4 regions of the Rhizobium sophoriradicis genome follow, and region 2 is predicted to be linked to each of the others. Evidence: predicted binding sites of a transcription regulator. Region 2 holds the regulator's gene; each other region holds the start of a gene.

Region 1 (2,203 bases), 970 kb from region 2:
GCACGAGGATCGCCATGTCGTTCAGCAGATGCTTGCCCCGCTGGAGCTGCTCGATCTCTTCGCCGATGGCGCGGGCTTCCTCCTCCGAATCCCAGGAGGCGTGGACCTGCACCTTGACGTCGTCGGGATCGGCGCGGTCGGTGAACAGCGTCTTGCCCAGGCGGCCTTCATTATGGGCGATCAGATGGGCGGCCGCACCGAGGATATGTTCGGTCGAGCGATAATTGCGCTCGAGCTTGATCACCTTGGCGCCGGGGAAATCCTTCTCGAAGCGCAGGATATTGTCGACCTCGGCGCCGCGCCAGCCGTAGATGGACTGGTCATCGTCGCCGACGCAGCAGACATTCTGGGGCTCGCCCTTGCTGCGCTGGGCAAGTAGCCTCAGCCACATATATTGTGCGGTATTGGTGTCCTGATACTCGTCGACGAGGATATAACGGAAGCGGCCGTGATATTCCTTGAGGAGATCCGGGTTCTTGCGGAAGATCGCGATCGGATGCATCAGCAGATCGCCGAAATCGCAGGCGTTGAGCGTCGACAGGCGCGCCTGATAGGCGAAATAGAGATCACGGCCGCGGCCATTGGCGAAGGCACGCGCGTCGCCTTCGGGAATATCGGCCGGGCCGAGACCCTTGTTCTTCCAGGTGTCGATCATGCCGGCGAACTGCTTGGCCGGCCAGCGCTTGTCGTCAAGACCTTCGGCCTGGATCAGCTGCTTGATCAGGCGGACGACGTCGTCGGTGTCGAGAATGGTGAAATCGGAGCTGAGGCCGACGAGTTCGGCGTGACGGCGCAGAAGCTTGACGCCGATCGAATGGAAGGTGCCGAGCCAGGGCATGCCCTCGACGGCGCCGCCGACGAGGAGCGCGATGCGCTCCTTCATCTCGCGGGCGGCCTTGTTGGTGAAGGTGACGGCGAGAATCTGCGATGGGAAGGCGCGGCCGGTATTGAGGATGTGGGCGATGCGCGTGGTCAGTACTCGTGTCTTGCCGGTGCCGGCGCCAGCGAGGACGAGAACCGGACCTTCCAAGGTTTCCACGGCTTCCGTCTGTTCGGGATTGAGGCCCGCGAGGTAATCCGGTCGCTTGCCGCCGTCTCGCGCCGCCATGGCGCGGGCGGCGATACCGCCGCCGGCAGCGGGCGCCCTTCCGGCGGGTGCGGCAGGCGGCTGCGGCTTGCGCGCCATTTCGCCCGGCTCTTCGTCGAAGAAGGGGATGTCGTCGAAACTATTGCTCATGGCGCGTAATGTAGTGATTCGGGAGGGAAAGACCAGAAAAGATGTTCTGCTTTCATTCCCGGACTGCCGCGATCCCAGGCGGTTCGCCGCCACGGCACTGCGGCAACGGATCGGAATGTGGCGGCTGGGACCGCGGCGACTGCCGAAAAATTTCTGCGGCAGCTGTCGGCGCCGGCGCCGGATCGACGTCCTTGGATCATCGAACAACGATCCGGATCATCCCGCCGACAAGCCATCAGGAGGAAGTTTCATGCCGAAGGTCATCTCAAATCTCTGGTTCGCGGAGCAAGCGCGCGAAGCTGTCGAATTCTACATATCCATCATCCCCGATTCCAGGATCGGCCGCACGACTATATTGCCGGCGGAAACGCCGAGCGGTCCTCCCGGCAGCGTCGAGCTGATCGAGTTCACCCTCGGCGACCAGGCTTTCCTGGCGATGAAGGCCGGCCCGCTCGACAGCTTCAATCACTCCTTCTCGATCGCGGTTTTGCTGGAAAGCCAAGCCGAGATCGATCGGGTCTGGGATGCTTTTCTCGCCAATGGCGGCACGCCTGAGGCTTGCGGCTGGCTGAAGGATCGCTGGGGTCTTTCCTGGCAGATTGTGCCGCGGGTGCTTTCGGAAATGGTCGCTGACAGCGATCGCGAGCGGGCGAGGCGGGTGACCGAGGTGATGCTCGGCATGGTCAAGATCGATATCGCCGCGCTGGAAAAGGCGTTCAACGGCTGACGGCGCGGGCGGGCGCGTGGTCACGATGCGCCCGTTCTATTCTGTCGGAGGAAGAGAGCGCGATTCGCCACCCGTACCGACCGGGCTTGTCGGCCGCCGATTTCCCGCAGCTCGAATCACCGGCGCCATTGCACACCTTTTTGACAGTCATGTCACGTCGCTAAATGTGCTGATATCGCGATGGGCCTTTTCTCAACTACAATATGAAACAGTTTCGTAGAGTAAAAAAATACCGGTGC
Region 2 (2,203 bases):
ACCTCGCTGATCGGCGGCTTTTCCACGGCGTTGTTTGCGGTCGAGCATTTTCATCGCCTGACAGCTTATGGCCTGCCGGCGAACCTTGCGACGATGCCGATCATCTCCTTCATCGTCATGCCGGCCGGGCTGCTGGCGATGTTGCTCATGCCATTCGGCCTGGACGCTCCGCTCTGGACGGTGGTCGGCTTCGGCCTCGATCTGGTGATTGCGGTCGCCAAGACGGTGTCCGCCTGGGGCGGCGATATCGACCTCGGCCGTTTGCCCGCCTGGTATTTCGCGGTGGCCGTGGCAGGCTTTCTGCTGCTGACGCTGCTCCGCACCCGATTGCGCCATGCCGGCACATCGATCCTCGCCGTCTCGACGCTTATCGTGCTGATCCTGCCGGGTTCCCGACCGCCGGATCTGGTGATTTCCGAGGATGGTGGTCTGGTCGCGCTCGTCGCGACGGCGGCAATGGCTTCCAACCGTGAAAACCCGCCGGACTTCATCTTCGACCAGTGGCAGAGAGCGCTGGTCCTGCCGACGCACCACCCGCCGAAGATGCTGGATGGCCCTGCCATCCCGCCGCAGGGTGAGGACCGCCGCCTCAGGCTTTCCCGCGATCAGCAGAATGAGGCGAGGACGGCAATGATGGCCGCCGCAGCCGGCGGTGAGGCAAATCGTTTTTCCTGCGTCAAGAAAGCCTGGTGTATCGCCAGGCTCGGCAATGGCCATGTCGTCGCCGTCATCGACAATGCCGCCTATCTCGGCCCGGCCTGCGACGCCAGCGAGATTGTCGTGACCGCGGTGCGCCTGCGTTTCGACCGCTGCCACTCGGGTGCGACACTCTTCACCGGCGAGACGCTGCGCAGGACCGGTTCCGTCGAATTGCGTTTTGCGCAGACAGGCCCCGAGGTCGCAACCGCATTCGATACCTTGTCGCGTCCATGGATGCGCCATCGCGCCTATGATTGGCGCAAAGACGCTTTTACCGAATCAGCCCCGTTGGCTGTCAGTGATAGCGGCGAATGAGGCCGACCAGCTTGCCCTGCACCTTGACCCGGTCAGGCCCGAAGATGCGGGTCTCGTAAGCCGGGTTGGCGGCTTCGAGGGCGATCGAGGCGCCCTTGCGGCGAAAGCGTTTCAGCGTCGCTTCCTCGTCGTCGACGAGCGCAACGACGATATCGCCGGGGCTTGCGGTGCTGCCGTTGCGGATGATCACGGTGTCGCCGTCGAAGATCCCGGCGTCGATCATCGAATCGCCCTTGACCTCCAGCGCGTAATGTTCGCCCGAGCCGAGCATATCCGCAGGAACGACGATGTCGTGCGTATTGTTCTGGATCGCCGAGATCGGCACGCCGGCGGCGATCCGGCCCATGACCGGCACGGAGACAGAGCTGCCGTTGTCGGCGATCGGCTTTGCGGCAGCGGGGGCGGCGACCGGCTGGGGCTTGCCGAGGCTGCCTTCGATAACGCTCGGTGAAAAACCGCGGCGCGGCTGAAGACTGGGGCTATAGGCCTCCGGCAGCTTGATCACTTCCAAGGCCCGGGCCCGGTTCGGTAGGCGGCGAATGAAACCACGTTCCTCCAGCGCCGTGATCAGGCGATGAATGCCGGATTTCGAGGCGAGATCCAGGGCATCCTTCATCTCGTCGAAAGAGGGAGGAACGCCGGATTCCTTCATGCGCTCATGAATGAAAAGGAGAAGCTCCTGTTGTTTGCGCGTGAGCATCGACGTCAGACCCCTGATTGAAACAAATCCAGAACGGACCCTATATGTTCCATATGTGTTCCGCAAGTAGCTAAATTTCCGTAAAACTTCGCGCCAACTCGTCCAGATTTTTATTTTCATTCGCCGGATTGGCGCACATGTCTTGCATTGGGAATGGGGCTGTCGCACATCTCTTTGACGTGTCAGGAGGGGTCCTATGATCGCACATTCCGCCAAGCCGCACCCGCTGGATCATGTCGTGCTGCCCGTCGTCAATATCGATCTGGCGCGCGAAAGGCTCGGGAAGCTCGGCTTTACCGTCGCCGCCGATGCGCGCCATCCGTTCGGAACGGAAAATGCCTGCGTCTTTTTCGCCGACAAGACCTATATCGAGCCGCTCGGCGTGGCGAGCGTCGAGGAGAGCGAGGCGGCGGCCCGTCAGGGGAATGTCTTCATCGCCCGCAATCGTGCCTTTCGCTTCCGCTGCGGCGAGGAGGGGCTTTCGGCGCT
Region 3 (2,203 bases), 1.7 Mb from region 2:
CCGGCGATCGAATGCACCATCGAGACCTCAAGCAGTTCGGCAGCCGAAAGCGGCGGCAGGATCGACGGCAGCCTTGCCGCCAGCATCGACTTGCCGGAGCCGGGAGGGCCGACCATCAACAGATTATGGCCGCCGGCGGCTGCGACCTCGAGGGCGCGCTTGGCACTTTCCTGGCCCTTGATCTCGGCGAGATCCGGCAGGTTGGCGGCATTGGCGCGGATCGACGCCTCCGGCCGCGACAGCACCTGAGTGCCGCGGAAATGATTGGCAAGGGCGATCAGGCTGCGGGGTGCGAGGATATTGACCTCGGCGCCGGCCCAGGCGGCCTCGGCGCCACTTTCGGCCGGGCAGATCAGCCCCTTGCCGAGCGCATTGGCGCCGATCGCCGCCGGCAGCGCGCCTGCAATGGCGGCGATCGTGCCGTCGAGATTGAGCTCGCCGACCACGACATAGTCCGACAGCGCATCGGCGGGAATGGCGCCAAGCGCCGCCATCAAGGCGAGCGCGATCGGCAGATCGAAATGCGAGCCTTCCTTCGGCAGATCGGCCGGCGCCAGATTGACGGTCACCCGCTTTGCCGGCAGCGCCAGACCGGAGGCATGAAGCGCGGCCTGCACCCGCTCGCGGCTTTCGGCCACCGCCTTGTCGGGCAGGCCGACGATCTGCATGCCGATCTTGCCGGGCGCGATCATGACCTGGACCTCGACCGGCACGCCTTCTATGCCCTGGAATGCCACCGTACTGACACGCGCGACCATATGCCCGTCCCCTGCCCCAAACTCTGGTACCGCCCGCAACCCTTCAGGGCTAGCGGTTGCAATCTGGCATAGAAGCGTGAATAAAACAAGAACAATGAAGGAACGTATTTGGATATAGGCTGTGACCGGGGTTGTAGCCGATCACAGCAGGGGCGCGGGGTCGCGGCGCTGCAGGATCAGCCGCGCTTGCGCTCGATTGCATCCCATAGCAGGGCTGCAATATCGGCGCCGCAGAATTTTTTTACCTCGCGGATGCCTGTGGGCGAGGTGACGTTGATCTCGGTCATATAATCGCCGATCACGTCGATGCCGACGAGCAGGAAGCCGCGTTCCCTCAGCGCCGGGCCGATGCGTTCGCAAATTTCCTTTTCGCGCGGCGTCAGCTCGGTCGCCTCGGCGCGGCCGCCGACATGCATGTTGGAGCGGCTGTCATGCTCGGCCGGGACGCGGTTGATGGCGCCGGCGAATTCGCCGTCGACCAGGATGATGCGCTTGTCGCCCTTGCGCACGTCGGGCAGATATTGCTGGGCGATGAAGGGCTCGCGGAACATCTGGCCGAACATTTCCAGCAGCGAGGAGAGATTGCGGTCATCGCGGGTCGAATGGAAGACCCCGGCGCCGCCATTGCCGTAGAGCGGCTTCAGGATGATATCGCCCATCTCGTCGCGGAAGCGGCGGATTTCGGCCGGATCCTTGGTGATCAGCGTCTTCGGCATCAGGTCGGAGAATTCGGTGACGAAGATCTTCTCCGGCGAATTGCGCACCCAGGCCGGATCGTTGACGACAAGCGTCTTCGGGTGAATGCGCTCGAGCAGGTGCGTCGAAGTGATATAGGCCATGTCGAAAGGCGGGTCCTGGCGCAGCAGCACCACATCCATGGTGGAAAGATCGATCCGCTCGGGTGTACCGAGTTCGAAGTGATCGCCCTTGACGTCGCGCAGCAGCATCGGCTCGACGCTGGCAAAAAGCTTGCCGTCGCGGAAGCTCAGCCGGTCGGGGGTGTAGTGGAACAGCCGGTAGCCGCGCGCCTGGGCTTCCAGGCTCATGGCGAAGGTGGAATCACCTGCGATATTGATGCCGGCGACATGATCCATCTGGACCGCTACATTGGTGATCTTGGCCATTTCCGTCCCTCGCTGAATGCCGGACAGATGTAGGTCGGCCCGGTATCAAACGCAACGGTCAATCAAGGCTTGCGACCGCCGCCGGTGGTCAGGCGGCAATGCCCTGGTTGCCGCTATTGCGCAGCAGGTTGCGCAGGCGATAGGCGATCGCCAAGGGCTTCGGGAAGGGCTTGCGCAAGAAGGCGACCTTGCGGACGTAATTGTCGACCCGCCAGCTTGCCCAGGTTCCGCCGGCGAAAAAGGCGACGTCGCCGGTGCACAAGGTTCGTTCGGTGCCGTCCTCGGCGGTGATATGGACCTCGCCTTCGAGGATCATTACCG
Region 4 (2,203 bases), on a different replicon from region 2:
ACACGGCGTCCGCCTCGACATCCGCCTTCGCCATCATGAACGGTCGCGGCTTGCGGCCCTTGCCTTCGGCGATCTCATCCATGCTGCGGCCGGAGGCGACGGAGGTCGCATTCTCCTCCAGGATCGCTTCGCCATTCTCCTCGACCGAATGTTCGTCGTGATGTTTGATCAGCAGCCAATTCGTGCGCTTGCCACCATCGCGGTCATTGCGCATCCGAACCAGGACGAAGCTGCCGTGCAGTCGCTTCCCCTCGAGCGTGAACTTGAAGTCGCCTTTCCTCAAAGCCTCTTCCGGAGACTTGCGGCCTTCCGGCTCCCAGTAACCGCGGTCCCACAACATCACCGTGCCGCCGCCATATTGGCCCTTCGGGATCGTACCTTCGAAGTCGCCGTAGTCGAGCGGGTGATCCTCGACCTCGACAGCGAGCCGTTTGTCATGAGGATCGAGCGAGGGTCCCTTGGTCACCGCCCAGGACTTGAACACGCCATCGAGCTCGAGCCTGAGGTCATAGTGAAGCCGTGTCGCGTCGTGCTTCTGGATCACGAACCGCCGGCGGTTCGACGGTTTGACGCCCGCTTCCCCGCTCGGTTCGCGGGTCTTCTTGAAATCGCGCTTGGCCCTGTATTTCGAGAGGTTGTCGGCCATGAACCTGTGACTCCTATCAACGTAGACCAGCGCCAGCTTCCTTTCCGCTCAGCGCTGTGAAACCCGCAGTGCGCCGGCATCTCCAAGACTGCGCTGGACGGCGGCGAGCTGACTGGATGCGATATCGGCCGAAACCTCGATCTCGCCTTCGAGCGGAGCGTCGCGACGGACGCCATCGTTATGTGAAACGTCGCCACCCGATGGCGCCGAGCCGGCGGTGTTGCGATCGGTCGCCGACTGGATGAAAATGTCGGGCCTCGCGATACCGTGCTGCTGAACCAGATGTTCGACGGCGAGATCGGCTGCCTCTCGCGTTTCAAAGATCGCTCTGATCGTCATGGTGCTGTCGTCCGCCATCGGGGGTCTCCTGAGATCGATTTCCACAGGGTGAGAACGCCTGCGGAGGCTGGTGGTTTCGACGAAAGGATCAAGGCGCCTGTCGAAATGGTTGATCTCGCGTTGAAGCCTGCTATGTTCTCTTTTTGTTTCGGCGTAAATATCTCCAGGTACCGATGCCATTGCGATCGCTGAAGCGGCCATGAACGAGATGAGTGCAACGCCAATCCGAAAGATCGTCCACATCGACATGGATGCGTTTTATGCGTCCGTCGAGCAGCGCGACAATCGCGACTTGCGGGACAAACCGATTGCCGTTGGCGGATCGGCCGCTCGCGGCGTGGTGGCGGCAGCAAGCTACGAGGCACGGGTCTACGGCGTCCACTCGGCCATGCCGTCAGTCACCGCCAAGCGGAAATATCCGGACCTGATTTTCGTGCCGCCGCGCTTCGACGTCTACAAAGCCGTGTCGCAGCAAATTCGTGAGATCTTTGCCGAATACACGCCGTTGATCGAGCCGCTTTCACTCGACGAAGCCTATCTCGATGTCACTGACAACCTCAAGGGCATGGAAATCGCCACCGAAATTGCGACGGAGATCCGCGCCAGGATCAAGCAAGTCACCGGCCTCAACGCATCGGCCGGGATTTCCTACAACAAGTTCCTGGCCAAGATGGCGAGCGACCTTAACAAGCCGAACGGCCAGGCCGTCATCACACCGAAGAACGGGCCGGCCTTCGTCGAGGCCCTCCCCGTCAAGAAATTCCATGGCGTCGGCCCGGCAACGGCCGAAAAGATGCACCGGCTCGGGATCGATACCGGCGCCGACCTCAAGGGAAAGACGCTGGAATTCCTAGTGGAGCATTTCGGGAAGTCAGGACCCTATTTCCATGGTATCGCCCGCGGCATCGACGAGCGCCAGGTCAAGCCGGACCGGGTGCGCAAATCCGTCGGCGCCGAGGATACCTTCTCAAAAGACCTCCATGCCTACGAGCCGGCCCGCGAAGGTCTTCAGCCGCTGATCGAAAAGGTGTGGGGCTATTGCGAGGCCAATGGGATCGGCGCCAAGACGGTGACGCTGAAGATCAAATATGCCGACTTCAATCAGATCACCCGCAGCAGGACAGTTCCGGGCCTCTTGCCGGCGATCACGGACCTCGAAGAGATAATCAGCCTGCTGCTGGCGCCGATTTTTCCGCCGCCAAAGGGCATCCGGCTGCT

What was found. Region 2 encodes LexA, which represses DNA repair genes until DNA is damaged. Its sites were predicted from a motif close to TGTTCNNNNTGTGTTCNG; they were not measured.
Region 1: N2597_RS13250 (ATP-dependent helicase) is a predicted target of LexA. The motif match lies at 1,280-1,297, and genes of this name have one in related genera.
Region 3: N2597_RS21850 (YifB family Mg chelatase-like AAA ATPase) is a predicted target of LexA. The motif match lies at 846-863, and genes of this name have one in related genera.
Region 4: dinB (DNA polymerase IV) is a predicted target of LexA. The motif match lies at 1,119-1,136, and genes of this name have one in related genera.

What each region holds. Positions count from the first base shown of each region.
Region 1 is NZ_CP104152.1:2,650,601-2,652,803, reverse strand. It holds gene N2597_RS13250 (ATP-dependent helicase) at 1-1,237, opposite strand, end outside; gene N2597_RS13245 (VOC family protein) at 1,488-1,964, shown strand.
Region 2 is NZ_CP104152.1:1,679,060-1,681,262, forward strand. It holds gene N2597_RS08530 (ComEC/Rec2 family competence protein) at 1-1,014, shown strand, start outside; gene lexA (transcriptional repressor LexA) at 995-1,714, opposite strand; gene N2597_RS08540 (VOC family protein) at 1,911-2,203, shown strand, end outside.
Region 3 is NZ_CP104152.1:4,465,555-4,467,757, reverse strand. It holds gene N2597_RS21850 (YifB family Mg chelatase-like AAA ATPase) at 1-758, opposite strand, end outside; gene gshB (glutathione synthase) at 935-1,882, opposite strand; gene N2597_RS21840 (cupin domain-containing protein) at 1,971-2,203, opposite strand, start outside.
Region 4 is NZ_CP104154.1:225,425-227,627, reverse strand. It holds gene ligD (DNA ligase D) at 1-646, opposite strand, end outside; gene N2597_RS26675 (hypothetical protein) at 695-1,003, opposite strand; gene dinB (DNA polymerase IV) at 1,185-2,203, shown strand, end outside.